DNA from 2 places in the Amycolatopsis sp. NPDC058986 genome. Region 1 is predicted to be linked to the other one. Evidence: riboswitches for the same ligand, from Rfam matches in the RefSeq annotation. Region 1 holds a riboswitch; the other holds the start of a gene.
What was found. Region 1 has a riboswitch for S-adenosylmethionine ahead of thrC (threonine synthase). Riboswitches for the same ligand answer to the same signal wherever they lie in the genome.

Region 2: linked by a shared signal. The riboswitch ahead of ACFW0G_RS29970 (aminotransferase class V-fold PLP-dependent enzyme) and the one ahead of thrC (threonine synthase) in region 1 are both predicted to bind S-adenosylmethionine.

What each region holds. Positions count from the first base shown of each region.
Region 1 covers NZ_JBHYJW010000020.1:41,151-48,789, forward strand. The annotation lists gene ACFW0G_RS19235 (ComEC/Rec2 family competence protein) at 1-763, shown strand, start outside; gene thrC (threonine synthase) at 771-2,036, opposite strand; SAM riboswitch class I at 2,050-2,184, opposite strand; gene holA (DNA polymerase III subunit delta) at 2,319-3,299, shown strand; gene rpsT (30S ribosomal protein S20) at 3,373-3,633, opposite strand; gene ACFW0G_RS19255 (DMT family transporter) at 3,994-4,863, shown strand; gene ACFW0G_RS19260 (VOC family protein) at 4,887-5,264, shown strand; gene ACFW0G_RS19265 (class I SAM-dependent methyltransferase) at 5,261-5,875, opposite strand; gene lepA (translation elongation factor 4) at 5,992-7,639, shown strand, end outside.
Region 2 covers NZ_JBHYJW010000040.1:41,411-49,049, reverse strand. The annotation lists gene ACFW0G_RS29990 (penicillin-binding transpeptidase domain-containing protein) at 1-534, shown strand, start outside; gene ACFW0G_RS29985 (ArsR/SmtB family transcription factor) at 693-1,388, shown strand; gene ACFW0G_RS29980 (potassium/proton antiporter) at 1,496-2,974, shown strand; gene ACFW0G_RS29975 (M23 family metallopeptidase) at 3,119-3,808, shown strand; SAM riboswitch class IV at 3,894-4,008, shown strand; gene ACFW0G_RS29970 (aminotransferase class V-fold PLP-dependent enzyme) at 4,048-5,409, shown strand; gene ACFW0G_RS29965 (hypothetical protein) at 5,486-6,088, shown strand; gene lspA (signal peptidase II) at 6,113-6,778, shown strand; gene ACFW0G_RS29955 (RluA family pseudouridine synthase) at 6,775-7,639, shown strand, end outside.

The DNA.
Region 1 (7,639 bases):
TGACGCGCTGGTGCTGGCGACGGCCGAGCGCGGCCGGGCGGTGGTCGTCGACACCGGGCCCGAACCCGGCCCGGTCGACGAATGCCTGCGACGGCTCGACATCGACCGCGTGCCACTGATCGTGCTGAGTCACCTCCACGCCGATCATCTGGGCGGGCTGGTGTCGGTGTTCGAGGGCAGAACGGTGGGCGCGGTGGCGGTCGGGCCGGGCAGGGCGCCGGGCTGGGCCTGGCGGCAGGTCGCGGAGGAAGCCGGACGCCATGGCGTGCCCCTCCTCGAACTGAGCGTCGGGCAGCGGCTGGAGTGGCCGGGGCTGTCCCTCGACGTGCTCGGGCCGCGATACGTTCCGGCGCGCTCGGCCACCGAGCAGGACGGGACGATGGTCAACAACAGTTCGGTCGTGCTGCGCGCGGGAACGCCTGCCGGGCGCGTGCTCCTGACCGGTGACGTGGAACTGGCGGCGCAGGCCGATTTGCTGGCAGGGGGAGCGGATCTGCGGTCCGAGGTCTTGAAGGTCCCGCACCACGGGTCACGGTATTCGCTGCCGGACTTCCTCACGGCCGTCGCGCCCCGCGTCGCGATGGCCAGTGTGGGCGCGGGAAACCGCTACGGCCATCCCAGCAAGTCCACTGTGGACGCTCTGATCGCGTTGGGGGCGTTGGTGACCCGCACCGACCTCGACGGGGACACCGCGGTGCTCCCGGACGGTGGCGGTCCGGCGGTCTCCCGCCGGGGCGAGCCGCGTGGCCCGCCCCGGCGGTGAACCGGCGTCAGTAGCCGAGGGCCTCGCGCACGGCGGCGGCCGACGGTGCGACGGTCGCCTTGGGGCCGACGTGGTCCTCGACGGCGTCGAGCGTCTTGAGGCCGTCGCCGGTGATCAGCAGGACGGTCTCGGCGTCCGGGTCGAGCTTGCCGGTCTCGATGAGCTTCTTCGCCGTGGCGACGGTGACCCCGCCCGCCGTCTCGGTGAAGATGCCTTCGGTACGGGCCAGCAGCCGGATGCCCTCGACGACCTCTTCGTCGCTCACGTCCTCGATCGCGCCGTTGGTGCGGTTGACGACGTCGAGCACGTACGGGCCGTCGGCCGGGTTGCCGATCGCCAGCGAGCGCGCGATGGTGTCCGGCTTGACCGGCTGGACGACGTCGTGCCCGGCGCGGAACGCGGCCGACACGGGCGAGCAGCCGGTGGCCTGGGCGCCGAACACCTTGTACGGGCTGGCTTCCACCAGTCCGAGCTGGCCGAGCTCGCGGAAGCCCTTGTCCACTTTGGTCAGCTGGGAGCCGGAGGCGATCGGCACGACGATCTGCTCGGGCAGCCGCCAGCCGAGCTGCTCGGCGACCTCGAAGGCCAGCGTCTTCGAGCCCTCCGAGTAGTACGGGCGGACGTTGACGTTCACGAACGCCCAGCTCTCGTGCTCGGCGGCGAGTTCGGTGGCGAGGCGGTTGACGTCGTCGTAGTTGCCGTCGACGGCGATCAGCGCGCCGTCGTACACCGCGGTCGTGAGGATCTTGGCGCGTTCCAGCGTCTTCGGGATCAGCACGACCGACTGCCAGCCCGCCCGGGCGGCCGCGGCGGCGACGGCGTTGGCGAGGTTGCCGGTCGAGGGACAGCACAGCACCTCGAACCCGAACTCGCGGGCGGCCGCCAGCGCGACGGCGACGACCCGGTCCTTGAAGGAGTGCGTCGGGTTGCCGGTGTCGTCCTTGACCCAGATCCGCTTGACCCCCAGCGCTTTCGCCAGCCGGTCGGCCCGGACCAGCCGGGTGCAGCCTGGCTCGGTGTTGGGGATCTCCTCGACGTTGGAGGGAACCGGAAGGAGTTTCTTGTAGCGCCAGATGTTCTTCGGGCCGGCTTCGATGTCCTCGCGCCGGACCCGGCCGAAGTCGTAGGCGACCTCGAGCGGCGAGAAGTCTTCGGCGGAGACGAATTCGGGAGCGAGCGGCTGCCGGTGACCCTCTTCCTTCGACACCAGTTCGACGGCCGGGCCCAGGTCCGGGGTCTTGGTGGTGGAGGTCGTGCCGAGGGTTGCGGTCATCGCGAGGTTCCTTTCCTCATCTGTCCCGCCGAGGCGGGCCGGAATTGGCACCGTGTTCGTCAGCTATCCCGCGATCGCGGGATGACAGGCTTTGACGCCGGTTGCCGGGGCTTCGTCGGGCCGTTCCCTCTGCCCCTCTGGATGAGCGGTATTCGGTTGTCGGCGCGCCGCTGGGCGCTGCCTCGGAACACACCGTACGGCATCCTGATCGGCTCGTGCCACGGTGGGCGCGCCGGTGTCACCGGAGCGGGCGTGTCGCCGGGCGGGTGAGAGGATCGGGGGGTGACCGCGCAAGCCACCGCCACCGCACCGCTGCATCTCGTACTCGGTGAGGAAGAACTGCTCATCGAACGGGCTGTCCGCGCCGCCCTGGACGCCGCCAAGGCGGCCGATCCGACCGCGGACATGACCAGGATGCGGGTGTCCGAACTCACAACGCCCGAACTCGCCGAACTGGTGAGCCCCTCGCTGTTCAGCGAGGGCCGGGTGATCGTCCTCGAGGCGGCGCAGGACATCTCGCAGGAGCTGTCCGACGCCGTGCTGTCCTACCTCAAGGCGCCCGCCGACGGGATCGTGCTGGTCGTCGTGCACACCGGGGGCGGCAGGAGCAAGGCGGCGAAGGCGCTGCCCGCCGCGCTGCGCAAGGCCGGGGCCCAGATCACCGAGTGTCCCAAGCTGACGAAGGCCGCCGACCGGGAGTCGTTCGTCCGCAACGAGGTCCGCCGGGCGGGCGGCAAGATCGACGGCGCCGGGGTGCTCGCGCTGATCGACGCCGTGGGCTCGGACCTGCGGGAGCTGTCGTCGGCGGCGACGCAGCTCGTCGCGGACTCCGGCGGCGTCGTCGACGAGCAGGCCGTGCGCCGGTACCACCGGGGCCGCGCGGACGTGACGGGCTTCGCGGTCGCGGAGAAGGCCGTGGCGGGGGACAGGGCGGCCGCGCTGGAGCAGTTGCGCTGGGCGATGCAGCTGGGGGTGCCGCACGTGCTCGTCGCCGACGCGCTCGCCGATGCCGTCCGCACCATCGCCAGGGTCTCCGCGGCCGGACGGGGCAACCCGAACCAGATGGCAGGGGAACTCGGCATGCCGCCGTGGAAGGTGCGCAAGGCGCAGGGCCAGTCACGCGGCTGGAACCAGGACGGTCTCGCCGCCGCGATGCGGGTCGTCGCTCGGCTCAACTCCGAGGTCAAGGGTGCCGCGGCGAGCCCGGACTATGCACTGGAGCGAGCTGTGAACGAGGTCGTCGCCGCCAAGGGCGACCACTGAGGCCGGCCGCTGAGGAGAAGGACACGCGGAAGGCCCCGGCGACCGAGGTCGCCGGGGCCTTTCGGAGAACGGCTCAGATGCTGTTCGCGCGCTTGGCCATCGCGGACTTCTTGTTCGCGGCCTGGTTGGCGTGGATGACGCCCTTGGTGACCGCCTTGTCCAGCTTCTTGGCGGCCTCGCGCTGCAGCTCGACGGCCTTGGCCTTGTCCCCGGACTCGGCGGCCTCGCGGAACTTGCGGATCGCGGTCTTCACCGAGGACCGGATCGCCTGGTTGCGCTGACGCGCCTTCTCGTTGGTGGTGATGCGCTTGATCTGCGACTTGATGTTGGCCATGGTGGCGCTCCTGTCGTGTACTCGGTGAGTTCGCTGCCGCGTCGCTGTGGCCCCGGCCACCCTCACGGGCGCCCGGGTTTCCTCCCTGACGGAATGCCGCACGACAACGAACGGAAAGCCTAACAGCCTGCTCCGGCGGCCTCGCGAGGGCCTCGACGTGATCGCTTACGCGTACTACGGTGGGTGGAGTCAGTGCCTAGGGTTCCGCCAGCGGCCCGCACCTGCGGGAGAGACAACAAGGGCCGGTGGGGCAGGTCCGAGCGGCACCATCGGCGGCTCAGGAGCCCGCCGTTCATCTGACGGGACAAAAGCCTGGAGGACCTGGGGTTTTCGCGTGCGCGAAAACCTCGAAAGGGTCCGATGAACGCCACCGCTCTGTCCCTCGTCCTCGTCGCCGCCGTCGTGCACGCCGTGTGGAACCTCGCCGCCAAGCGGGTCGGCTACGGCGGTGCCCGCTTCGTGTTCCTCTACTACACCGTTTCGGCCGTCGCGCTCCTCCCGGTCACGATCGTCGTCCTCGCCGTGGAAAACGAACGTCCACAGTGGACTTGGCTGCTGGCCGCGGCGGTGACCGCGCTGCTGCACGTCGGATACGGCGTGGTGCTGCAACGGGGTTACGTCGTCGGCGATCTTTCGGTGGTCTACCCGCTCGCGCGGGGTACCGGCCCGCTGCTCTCGGTCATCGCGGCGGTCGTGCTGTTCGGTGAGCACCCCGGCTGGCTCGGGCTGGCCGGCGCCTTCCTGGTGATCGTCGGCGTGCTGGTGATCAGCACCGGGCGCCGGGACGGGGAGACCGATCCGCGGGCCCGCCGGGCAGGGATCGGCTACGGCCTGCTCACCGGCGCGTTCATCGCGGGCTACACGCTGTGGGACGCGCACGCGGTGACCGGTCTCGCCGTCCCGCCGATCGTCTACTTCGCGGTCGGCTCGGTCATGGAGTGCCTGCTGCTGATGCCCTACGCGCTCGTCGACCGGCCGATGATCGGCAAGCTCTGGCGCGAGCACAAGCGCGAGGCGCTGCTGGTCGGGCTGCTGTCCCCGGTCGCGTATCTCCTGGTGCTCTACGCGCTGCGGATCGCCCCGGTCAGCCTGGTCGCCCCCGCGCGCGAGCTGAGCATCGTGCTCGGCGGGCTGGCCGCCTGGCTCGTCCTCGGCGAGGCGAACGCGGTGCGCAGGCTGGTCGGTTCCGTGGTCGTGTTGTCGGGTATCGCCGCGATTGCGGTGGCCTGATCTTCCCGGTAGGGATTGAGCCCATGGAAGTGCTGAGCAGCAGGGTTCTCATCCATCCGCGCGACATCGAGGCGTCCACCGCGTTCTATCGCGACACCCTCGGGCTGGCGATCGACAAGGAGTTCCCCGGCGGCACGGTGTTCTTCCTCGGCCACGGGTCGCTGGAGATCGTCGGCAGCGCGAGTGCCGGGCCGAGCCCGGACGTCGCGCTGTGGATCCAGGTCCGTGATCTGCCCGCCACGCTCGCCGACCTCGCCGGCCGAGGGGTGACGCCGGTGCGGGAGGCTCGCCGGGAACCGTGGGGGCTCGACGAGGCGTGGATCGCCGATCCCGACGGTACTCGCATCGTCCTGGTCGAGGTGCCCGCCGGGCATCCGCTGCGCACCGATCCCCGGAGCTAGCGCGCGGGCTTGACGGCGCGCAGCTGCGCGGCGAGCGCGGTGAAGCCCGGCGGCTCCCATGTCCAGGTCTGGAGGTCGGTGAACCCGGCGGACTCGGCTTCGCGGGCGAGGACGTGCCGCGACACGGGCAGCCACTTCTCGTGGGCGGAGATCAGCAGTCTGCCGCCAGGACGCAGGACGCGGTACAGCTCGGCGAAGCCCGCCGCGCGATCGGGCCACAGCTGGACGTTGTTCACGCTCAGTGCCACGTCGAGCGATCCGTCGGGCTCGCCGGTGTCCGCGGCCGTGCCCTGGCGCAGTTCGGCGCGGTCGCCGCAGCGCTGGTGGCACAGCGCCAGCATGCCCGGCGACGGATCGACGCCGACCGCGCGACGGGCGAGCTTCGCCACGTCGTCCAGGCCGACGCCGGGGCCGGGCCCGACGACCAGTACGGACTCGTCCGGTTCGATCTTCGCGAGTGCGGCCACCCGGTGCTCGGTCTGTGCGTTGCCGTGTGCCATGACCAGGCCACCGAGGCGGCCGAGCAGACCGCGGGGATGGCCGAACGTGCGGTCCAGCAGACCGGCGGGGGCCGGTCCGGAGGCGGGCACGGGCGAGGGGGAAGTGCTCATACTTCGAGGGCACCACGGCCCGCCGCGGCCCGCATCGGGGATGACCCCCACCCGCACCCGGAGCTCCATGGGACCATAGGGGTGGCCATCCCCGACCTTTCCCGAGGATCACACGAGTGAGCACGTTCGCGGACACGACTTTCACCTCACCGGAGCTCATCCGGAACTTCTGCATCATCGCCCACATCGACCACGGCAAGTCGACGCTGGCGGATCGGATGCTGCAGCTCACCGGGGTGGTCGAAGCGCGGGCGATGCGCGCTCAGTACCTCGACCGCATGGACATCGAGCGTGAGCGCGGCATCACGATCAAGGCGCAGAACGTGCGCCTGCCGTGGCAGGTCGATGGCCAGGACCACGTCCTGCACATGATCGACACCCCCGGCCACGTCGACTTCACCTACGAGGTCTCCCGCGCGCTCGAGGCGTGCGAGGGCGCGATCCTGCTGGTCGACGCCGCGCAGGGGATCGAGGCGCAGACACTGGCCAACCTGTACCTGGCGCTGGAGAACAACCTCCAGATCATCCCGGTGCTGAACAAGATCGACCTGCCCTCGGCCGATCCGGACAAGTACGCGGCCGAGATCGCGCACATCATCGGCTGCGAGCCCTCGGACGTGCTGCGGGTTTCGGCGAAGACCGGCGCGGGCGTCGGCGAGCTGCTCGACGAGGTCGTCCGCCAGGTCCCGCCGCCGCAGGGCGACGCCGACGCCCCGGCCCGCGCGATGATCTTCGACTCGGTGTACGACACCTATCGCGGCGTCGTCACCTACATCCGGGTGGTGGACGGCAGGATCACCCCGCGCGAGCGGATCCGGATGATGTCCACCAACGCCACCCACGAGCTGCTGGAAGTCGGCATCATCTCGCCGGAACCCAAGGCCAGCAAGGGACTCGGGGTCGGTGAGGTGGGCTACCTCATCACCGGCGTGAAGGACGTCCGCCAGTCGAAGGTCGGCGACACCGTGACCTCGGAGCGCAAGGGCGCCACCGAGCCGCTCGCCGGGTACCGCGAGCCGAAGCCGATGGTCTACTCCGGGCTCTACCCGGTGGACGGCTCGGACTACCCCGAACTGCGCGAGGCGCTGGACAAGCTCCAGCTCAACGACGCCGCGCTCGACTACGAGCCGGAGACGTCGGTCGCGCTGGGGTTCGGGTTCCGCTGCGGCTTCCTCGGCCTGCTGCACCTGGAGATCACCCGCGACCGGCTGGAGCGCGAGTTCGGCCTCGACCTGATCTCGACCGCGCCGAACGTCGTCTACCGCGTGGTGCTCGAGGACGGCACCGAGGTCACCGTGACCAACCCGTCGGACTGGCCGACCGGGCTCAAGATCTCCGAGGTGCACGAGCCGGTCAGCAAGGTGAGCATCCTCGCGCCGTCGGAATTCGTCGGCACGATCATGGAGCTGTGCCAGACCAAGCGCGGCGTCCTGCTCGGCATGGACTACCTGTCCGAGGAGCGGGTCGAGCTGCGCTACAACCTGCCGCTCGCCGAGATCATCTTCGACTTCTTCGACACGCTCAAGTCGCGCACCCGCGGTTACGCGTCGCTGGACTACGAGGAGGCGGGCGAGCAGATCGCCGATCTGGTCAAGGTCGACATCCTGCTGCAGGGCGAAACCGTCGACGCGTTTTCCGCGATCGTGCACAAGGACGCCGCGTACAACTACGGGAACCGGATGGCGACCCGGCTGCGCGAACTCATTCCGCGCCAGCAGTTCGAGGTGCCGATCCAGGCGGCGATCGGCTCGCGGATCATCGCCC
Region 2 (7,639 bases), on a different contig from region 1:
AGGCTGGCCTCGCGGCTGCCCGCGGACGGGCTCGTCAAGGCCGCCGACCAGTACGGGCTCAACGCCGACTTCGAGATCCCCGGCCTGCAGACCGAGGCCGGGAAGGTCGTGCCCGCGACCGGCAACGACCGGCTGGTCGAGGACGGCATCGGGCAGGGGGACGTGCAGGTCAGCCCGTTCGGCGCGGCGCTGATGGCCGCGACGGCGGCGTCGGGCAAGGCCGTGACGCCGAAGCTGTGGCACGGGCTGGACACCACGGTCGCCAAGCCGTACTCGCCGCCGTCCGCCGGGGTGCTGAACGCGGTGCGGTCGATGATGCGGGAGGTCGTCACCACCGGCACCGGAAAGGCGGCGGGCGGGGCGGGGCAGGTCCACGGCAAGACCGGCACGGCGGAGTTCGGCGCCGACGGCCAGGCCAACGGCTGGTTCGTCGGCTACCGCGGCGACGTCGCCTTCGCTGTCCTGCTGGAGGGCGCGAACGACTCGAATCCCGCTGTCTCCCTCGCCGCGACCTTCCTCAACGCCGTCCACTGATCCGCTGGTCGGATGTGCTGAAGGACGCCTTCGGTGCGCTCGATGCACTGAAAGCGTCCTTCAGTGCGGCCAACGCACTGAAAGCGTCCTTCAGCTCGTTCGCACCGGGGCCCACGGTTCGGCCACGGCCGAACGGTCCGGCTTCTACGGTGGAGGACATGGAGACCATCGCACTGGCCGAGGTGGCCGCGGTGCTCGCCGGCCCGAGCAGGGCGACGATGTGCCTGGCGTTGCTGGACGGCCGTGCGTGGACCGTCGGCGAGCTGGCCGCGGCCGCGCGGATCGCGGTGTCGACGGCGAGTGAGCATGTCACCCGGCTGGAGGAAACCGGGTTCGTCGCGCGGGTGAAACAGGGACGGCACGCCTACGTCCGCATCGCGGACCCGCGGGTGGCCGAGCTGATCGAGCACCTCGCGCAGCACGCCGACCGCCGCCCGGTCACCGGCCTGCGGTCCTCGGTCCGCGTCCGCAAGCTCGGGTTCGCCCGCACCTGCTACGACCACCTGGCAGGGAAGCTCGGCGTCGCGCTGCGCGACGGGATGATCGCGCGCGGGCTGGTCGACGTCGGCTCGGGGCTCACTCTCACGGCTCGCGGCCACGACGTGCTGGTTGAGCTGGGCGTGGACCTCCCGAACGGTGGGCGGCGGCCGCTGCTGCGCGACTGTCTGGATTGGACGGAGCGCCGCGAGCACCTCGGCGGCGGCGCGCCCGCGGCGTTGCTGGAGCGAGCGCTGGCGGCGGGCTGGGTCGAGCGGGGTCACCAGGCGCGCGCGATGCGGGTGCTGCCCGCCGCGGCGGAACCGTTCGCAACGCTCGGTGTCGACCTCGACACGCTGGAAGAGCCCGCATTTTGATGTTTCTTTAACACACCGGGTGAGCGTCACTGGGCGTCGGTACACGATCGTGTGAGCACCCCGCCTCCTTATCCTGAGAGCCCACGGCGACCGGGAAGGGAGGCGACATGGATCAGCTTCCCGTGCTGCTCGGAGTCGGCGGGATCGTGCTGCTCGCCTCGGTGGTGGCCGTGCGCCTGTCCGTCCGGCTCGGGCTGCCCTCGCTCCTGCTGTACCTGGGAATCGGCGTCCTGCTGGGCGAAGCCGGGTTCGGCGTCCGCTTCGAGAATCCCGAGCTGACGCAGTCGCTCGGCATCGCCGCGCTGGTCCTGATCCTCACCGAGGGCGGGCTCACCACGCGGTGGCAGGCGGTGAAACCCGCGCTGGGGCCTGGAATCGCACTGTCCACTTTGGCCGTCGTGGCGAGCGTGGCGGTCACCGGCAGCGCGCTGCACTGGCTGCTCGGCCTCGACTGGCGGCTCGCGCTGCTGTGGGGCTCGGTGCTTGCCTCCACCGACGCGGCCGCGGTGTTTTCCGTGCTGCGCAACGCCGGGGTCGGCAAGCGGCTGGTCGGCATGCTGGAGCTGGAATCCGGCCTCAACGACGCGCCCGCCTACATCGCCGTCGTCGTGCTGGCCACCGGGTCCACAGTGGACTGGACGCTGCCGCTGCTGGTGGTCTACGAGCTGGCCGCCGGGCTGGTGATCGGCCTGTTGCTCGGCTGGCTCGGGGCACTGGCGCTGCGAAGAGCGGCGCTGCCCGCCACCGGTCTGTATCCGCTCGCCACGGTGTCGGTGTGCGTCCTGGCGTTCTCCAGCGGTCAGCTGGCGCACGCTTCCGGCCTGCTCGCGACGTACGTCGCCGGGCTGGTGCTGGGCAATTCCCGGCTGCCGCACCGATCCGACACACTGTCCTTCGCCGAAGGCCTCGGCTGGCTCGCCCAGATCGGGCTGTTCGTGCTGCTCGGCCTGTTCGCCTCGCCGAACAGGCTGCTGGAGACGCTGGTGCCGGGCCTCGTGGCGGGCGCCGTCGTCCTGCTGCTCGCGCGTCCGCTCTCCGTCCTGCTGTCGATGCTCCCGTTCCGCGTGCCGTGGCGGGAACAGGTGTTCCTGTCGTGGGCCGGCCTGCGCGGCGCGGTGCCGATCGTGCTCGCGATGATCCCGCTGTCCCAGGGCGTGCCGGGCGCGCAGCGGCTGGTCGACGCGGTGTTCGTGCTGGTCATCGTGCTGACCCTGGTGCAGGGCGCGACGCTGAGCCCGCTCGCGCGGGTGCTCGGCCTTGCCCGGCACGCCGAACCGCACGAGGTCGAGGTCGACTCCGCGCCGCTCGACGAGCTGGGCGCCGAGCTGTTGCAGGTCCGCATCCAGGCCGGATCGCGGCTGCACGGCGTGTACCTCTCGGAGCTGCGGCTGCCGGTGGGGGCGACGGTCAGCCTCGTGGTGCGCGACGGCGCCGGGTTCACGCCCGAGAAGACCAGCCGTCTTCAGGAGCACGACCAGTTACTGGTGGTGACCACCGAACGGGCCCGGAGTGCCACGGAACGCCGGTTGCGGGCCGTGGACCGGGCAGGCCGCCTGGCCCGCTGGAAGGGCGAATCCGGGCGCTAGCTCACAAAACCGGCCTCGATGGTTGGTGGTTTTCCGTAGAAATCTCCACCGTGTGTTCCCTTGACGCATCCTTTCGGGCTAACGTGCGCTCGCATCGTCTACCTCGAATGGGTGAGCTTCTCGGGCTAAGGAGTACACACGGTGATGCTGAAAATGCGCGCACGCTGGGCCGGTCTGGCCGCCGCGACGACGGCAGGAGCGTTGTTCCTGGCCCCCACGGCCTCCGCCGCGGACACGTTTCCCGCCTTCGCCCTGCCGTTCGCCTCGGGCCAGCTCGTGTATTCGGCCGGGATCCACTCCGACGACGGCGGCAGCGGCGTCAAGAACGCCATCGACTTCAGCCCGGCCGACAAGACCGTCCGCGCCCCGCTGGCCGGGATCGTGCACCTGCAGCACTGCGCCGAAGGCGACTGGGTGACCATCGACCACGACGGCGGCTGGCGCACCGGGTACTACCACATGGAGAACATCCAGGTCGCCGACGGACAGCGGGTCGTGCCCGGCGCCGTCCTCGGCTCCACCGGCAATGCTCTGCCCTGCGGCGGCAGCACCACCGGTGCCCATGTTCACTTCACGCTCTGGACGCTGCCCGCCACGACGGCGTCCGGGAACTCCGGCGACGCAAGGGATTGGCGCGCTCGCGGGAACTGGAGCGGGCTGTCCTACGCCGAGGTCTCCGGCGAGCTGGCCGCCGCGCTCGGTGAGCCGATCGACGGCAAGGAGCTGGGCGGATGGCGGTTCGCGGCGGGCGCCGGCCAGTACCAGGGGACCGCGACGCACCTGAGCGACCAGTCCGTCGCGCGGCTGCCGGGCCGCTTCCGGGTGACGGCGTAGACCGCAATTCCGGAGAGTGACGGCCGTCTCAGTCACCCGGAAGGGGCTGGATCGGCGCGCGCGGTGTCGGCTATCTTCGTCGTCAGGTCATGAGTGCCAGCGCTAAGCCCCGGCTTGCTGGCCGGCAACCCTCCAACCGCGGTGGGGTGCCCCGGGTGAGGACCGGGCCTGTCGCGAGGTGCGGCGGGCAAGCGCGGGCCCCTCGCCGGGGGTCCCCCGGACCGCCGAGGAGGCACCCGATGACACTCGCCGTCGATCGTCAGAACACCACCGAAACCACGGTTACCGTTGCGCCGCAAGGAATTCCTGCGGTCGCGGGTGCCGGGCTGAGCGTTCCGCTCGTCACCGGCGGCGAGATCGGCTACGCGAATCTCGACCACGCCGCGAGCGCGCCTTGTCTGGACGCCGTGCGCCGCGCGGTCGACGAGTTCCTGCCCTGGTACGCGAGCGTGCACCGCGGCGCCGGGTTCGCCTCGCAGGTCTCGACGCGGCTTTACGAGCGCACACGCGACATCCTGCGCCGGTTCGTCGACGCGCGTTCGACCGACACCGTGGTGTTCACCCGCAACACCACCGATTCCTTCAACCTGCTCGCCCGCAGCCTGCCCCGGCACACCTCGGTCGTCGTCTTCGACACCGAACACCACGCCGCGCTGTTGCCGTGGAGGGGGCCGAACGTCCGCCGGATCCCCACCCCGCGCACCCGGCTCGCCGCGGTGTCCGCTGTGGACGAAGCGCTCGCGGAATGCCCGCAGGGGCCCCGATTGGTGGTCGTCACCGGAGCGTCCAATGTGACCGGTGAGCTGCTGCCCGTCGCGGAGATCGCGGCGGTGGCCCGCCGCCACGGCGCCCGGATCGCGCTCGACGCCGCCCAGCTCGCCCCGCATCGCCGGATTTCCTTGCGGGAACTGGATGTCGACTACGTCGCGCTGTCCGGTCACAAGCTGTACGCGCCGTTCGGTGCCGGTGCGCTCGTCGGCCGCGCGGACTGGCTCCGTGCCGCCCAGCCCTACCTCGCCGGTGGCGGCGCGACCAAGCTAGTCACGGGCGAGGCCGACGACCTCGGTGTCGTCTGGAACGCCGGACCGGAACGGCACGAGGCGGGTTCGCCCAACACCGTTGGCGTGTATGCCCTCGGCGTCGCGTGCGAGCAGCTCGCCGCGCACTGGGACGCCGTCGGCGCACACGAGGAGGTCCTGCTGGCCCGGCTGCGCAAGGGCCTCGCCGCGATCCCGGGCTGCGCCGAACTGCGGCTGTTCGACGCGCCGGTGGACCGCGTCGGCACGGTGAGCTTCGTGGTCGACGGCTTCGAGCCCGGCTGGCTGGCGGCCGTCCTTTCGGCCGAGTACGGCATCGGCGTCCGCGACGGCGCCTTCTGCGCGCACGTCGCGACCAAGCGGCTCATCGGCGTCGCCGGGGGAGCGGGGCAGCAGGCGGTACGGGTCAGCCTCGGCCTCGGCAGCACCACCGAACACGTCGACCGGCTCGTGCTCGCACTGCGCCAGATCGTCGCCCGTGGCGCCCGCTGGGAGTACACGAAGCAGGACGGCCGCTGGGCGCCGGTCGGCGATCCGCGCGCACTGCCCCCGTTCTGCGCCTGAGCTGAAGGGGACTTTCGTCGCATCCCATGCACGGAAAGTCCCCTTCAGCTCATGGGCGATCCGCTATCGTGGCGCGATGGGAAATTCGCGGCCACGGTACTGGTTTCCCTTGGCGCTGCTGGGATTCGCGCAGCTGATCCTGGTCGCGGCCGAGATGCCGAGGGCGAATGGATCTTTCGGCTACTTCGCGAATGTGCGTGAGTACCCGATGACCGAGTCCACCGCGGTCGCGGTGCGCGTCTCAGCGCCCTACGGCTGGTCCGGCGCGGGCACGGGCTGGTTGTGGGTGCTGGCGGCGGCCGTCCTCGGCGTCGCGATCTGGTACTTCGTCCTGGCCCGGCGTGCGGGCAGCCCGCCGCGCACCGGCCGGTTCGCACTGCTCACGCTCGGCGCGCTGGTGGCCGTGCCGCTGCTCGACCTCGTCGGATACTGGCAGTTCCGCCTGGACGCCGACGTGCGGGGCCCGATGATCGCGACGCTCGGCCTCGTCCTGCTCGCCTGGTTCGAGCGGAGCGTGCTCGTGCTGGTGGTGACGGCGGTGTTCGTGCTGGCCGCGGTGGTGCTCCTGCCCGGCATCGCCGGGGTCCTGGTCTCGGCCGTGGCGCTGCTGGCCGGGGCGTTCGTGGCGCTCGCCGGGCCGCGGCGGGGACGTCCGGAGCCTGCCGCCGACACGGACTGAACGCGTGACGTGGACAATGGACCGGTGAGCACCGAGTCCTCCCCGTCCGAACCCGAGACGACCCCGGCCGCGGACCTACCGCCGAATCCGGCCGTGACCAGCGAATCCGCGGTTTCCGAGCCGGAAGAGGCGAGCCCGTCGAAGGCGCTGCCGAGGCGCACGGTGGCCATCGTGTTCGCCGTCGCGGTCGTGATCTGGGTGATCGACCTGGTCACCAAGAACCTCGCCGCGGCGAACCTGGAGGGCAAGGAACCGGTCCGGGTCCTCGGCGGCCTCGTCTACCTGCAGCTGGTGCGCAACCCCGGCGCGGCGTTCTCCATGGCCACCGGCATGACGTGGGTGCTCGCGCTGGTCGCGGCGGCGGTCGTCGTCGCGATCGTGTGGCTGTCGCGCCGGCTGCGCTCTGTGGGCTGGGCGATCGGGCTCGGCCTGGTGCTCGCCGGTGCGCTGGGCAACCTGACCGACCGCATCTTCCGCGCGCCCGGCCCGCTGCAGGGCCACGTCGTCGACTTCATCTCCGCCTTCGCCCCGAACGGCCAGGGCTGGGCCATCTTCAACATCGCCGACTCCGCGATCTGCGTCGGCGGCGTGCTGATCGTGCTGTTGTCGTTGCTGGGCAAGGACTACGACGGGACCTCGACGAAGGACAAGAAGAAGGCAGCCGCCGAAAGCGCCGGGGAACAGGCGTGAGCGCGCGGATGCTGCCCGTCCCGGACGGGCTCGACGGCATGCGCGTCGACGCCGGGCTCGCGAAACTGCTGGGACTGTCCCGCACGGTGGTCGCGGAACTCGCCGCGTCGGGCGACGTGCTGCTCGACGGACGTCCCGCCGGCAAGTCGGACCGCCTCACCGCGGGCGGGCTCCTCGAAGTGACGCTGCCCGATCCGGAACGGCCGATCGAGGTCGTCGCCGAACCGGTCGAGGGCATGCTGATCCTGCACGACGACGAGGACATCGTCGTCGTCGCGAAGCCCGTCGGCGTCGCCGCGCACCCGAGCCCCGGCTGGGCAGGCCCGACCGTGATCGGCGGTCTGGCCGCGGCGGGCCTGCGGATCTCGACCTCGGGCTCCGCCGAGCGTCAGGGCGTCGTGCACCGCCTCGACGCGGGCACCAGCGGCGTGATGGTGGTGGCCAAGAGCGAACACGCCTACACGGTGCTGAAGCGGGCGTTCAAGGAACGGACCGTCGACAAGGGCTACCACGCGGTCGTCCAGGGCCACCCGGATCCCACGCGCGGCACGATCGACGCCCCGATCGACCGGCATCCGCGCCACGACTACAAGTTCGCCGTCGTCACGGGCGGCCGTCCGAGCGTCACGCACTACGAGGTCACCGAGGCCTTCCGCGCGGCGTCGTTCGCGCAGATCAAGCTGGAGACGGGCCGGACCCACCAGATCCGCGTGCACTTCTCCGCGCTGCGGCACCCGTGTGTCGGCGACCTGACCTACGGCGCGGACCCGGTGCTCGCGCGGAAACTGGGCCTCTCGCGCCAATGGCTGCACGCCAGGACGCTCGCCTTCGCGCATCCCGCGGACGGCCGGTGGGTCGAGT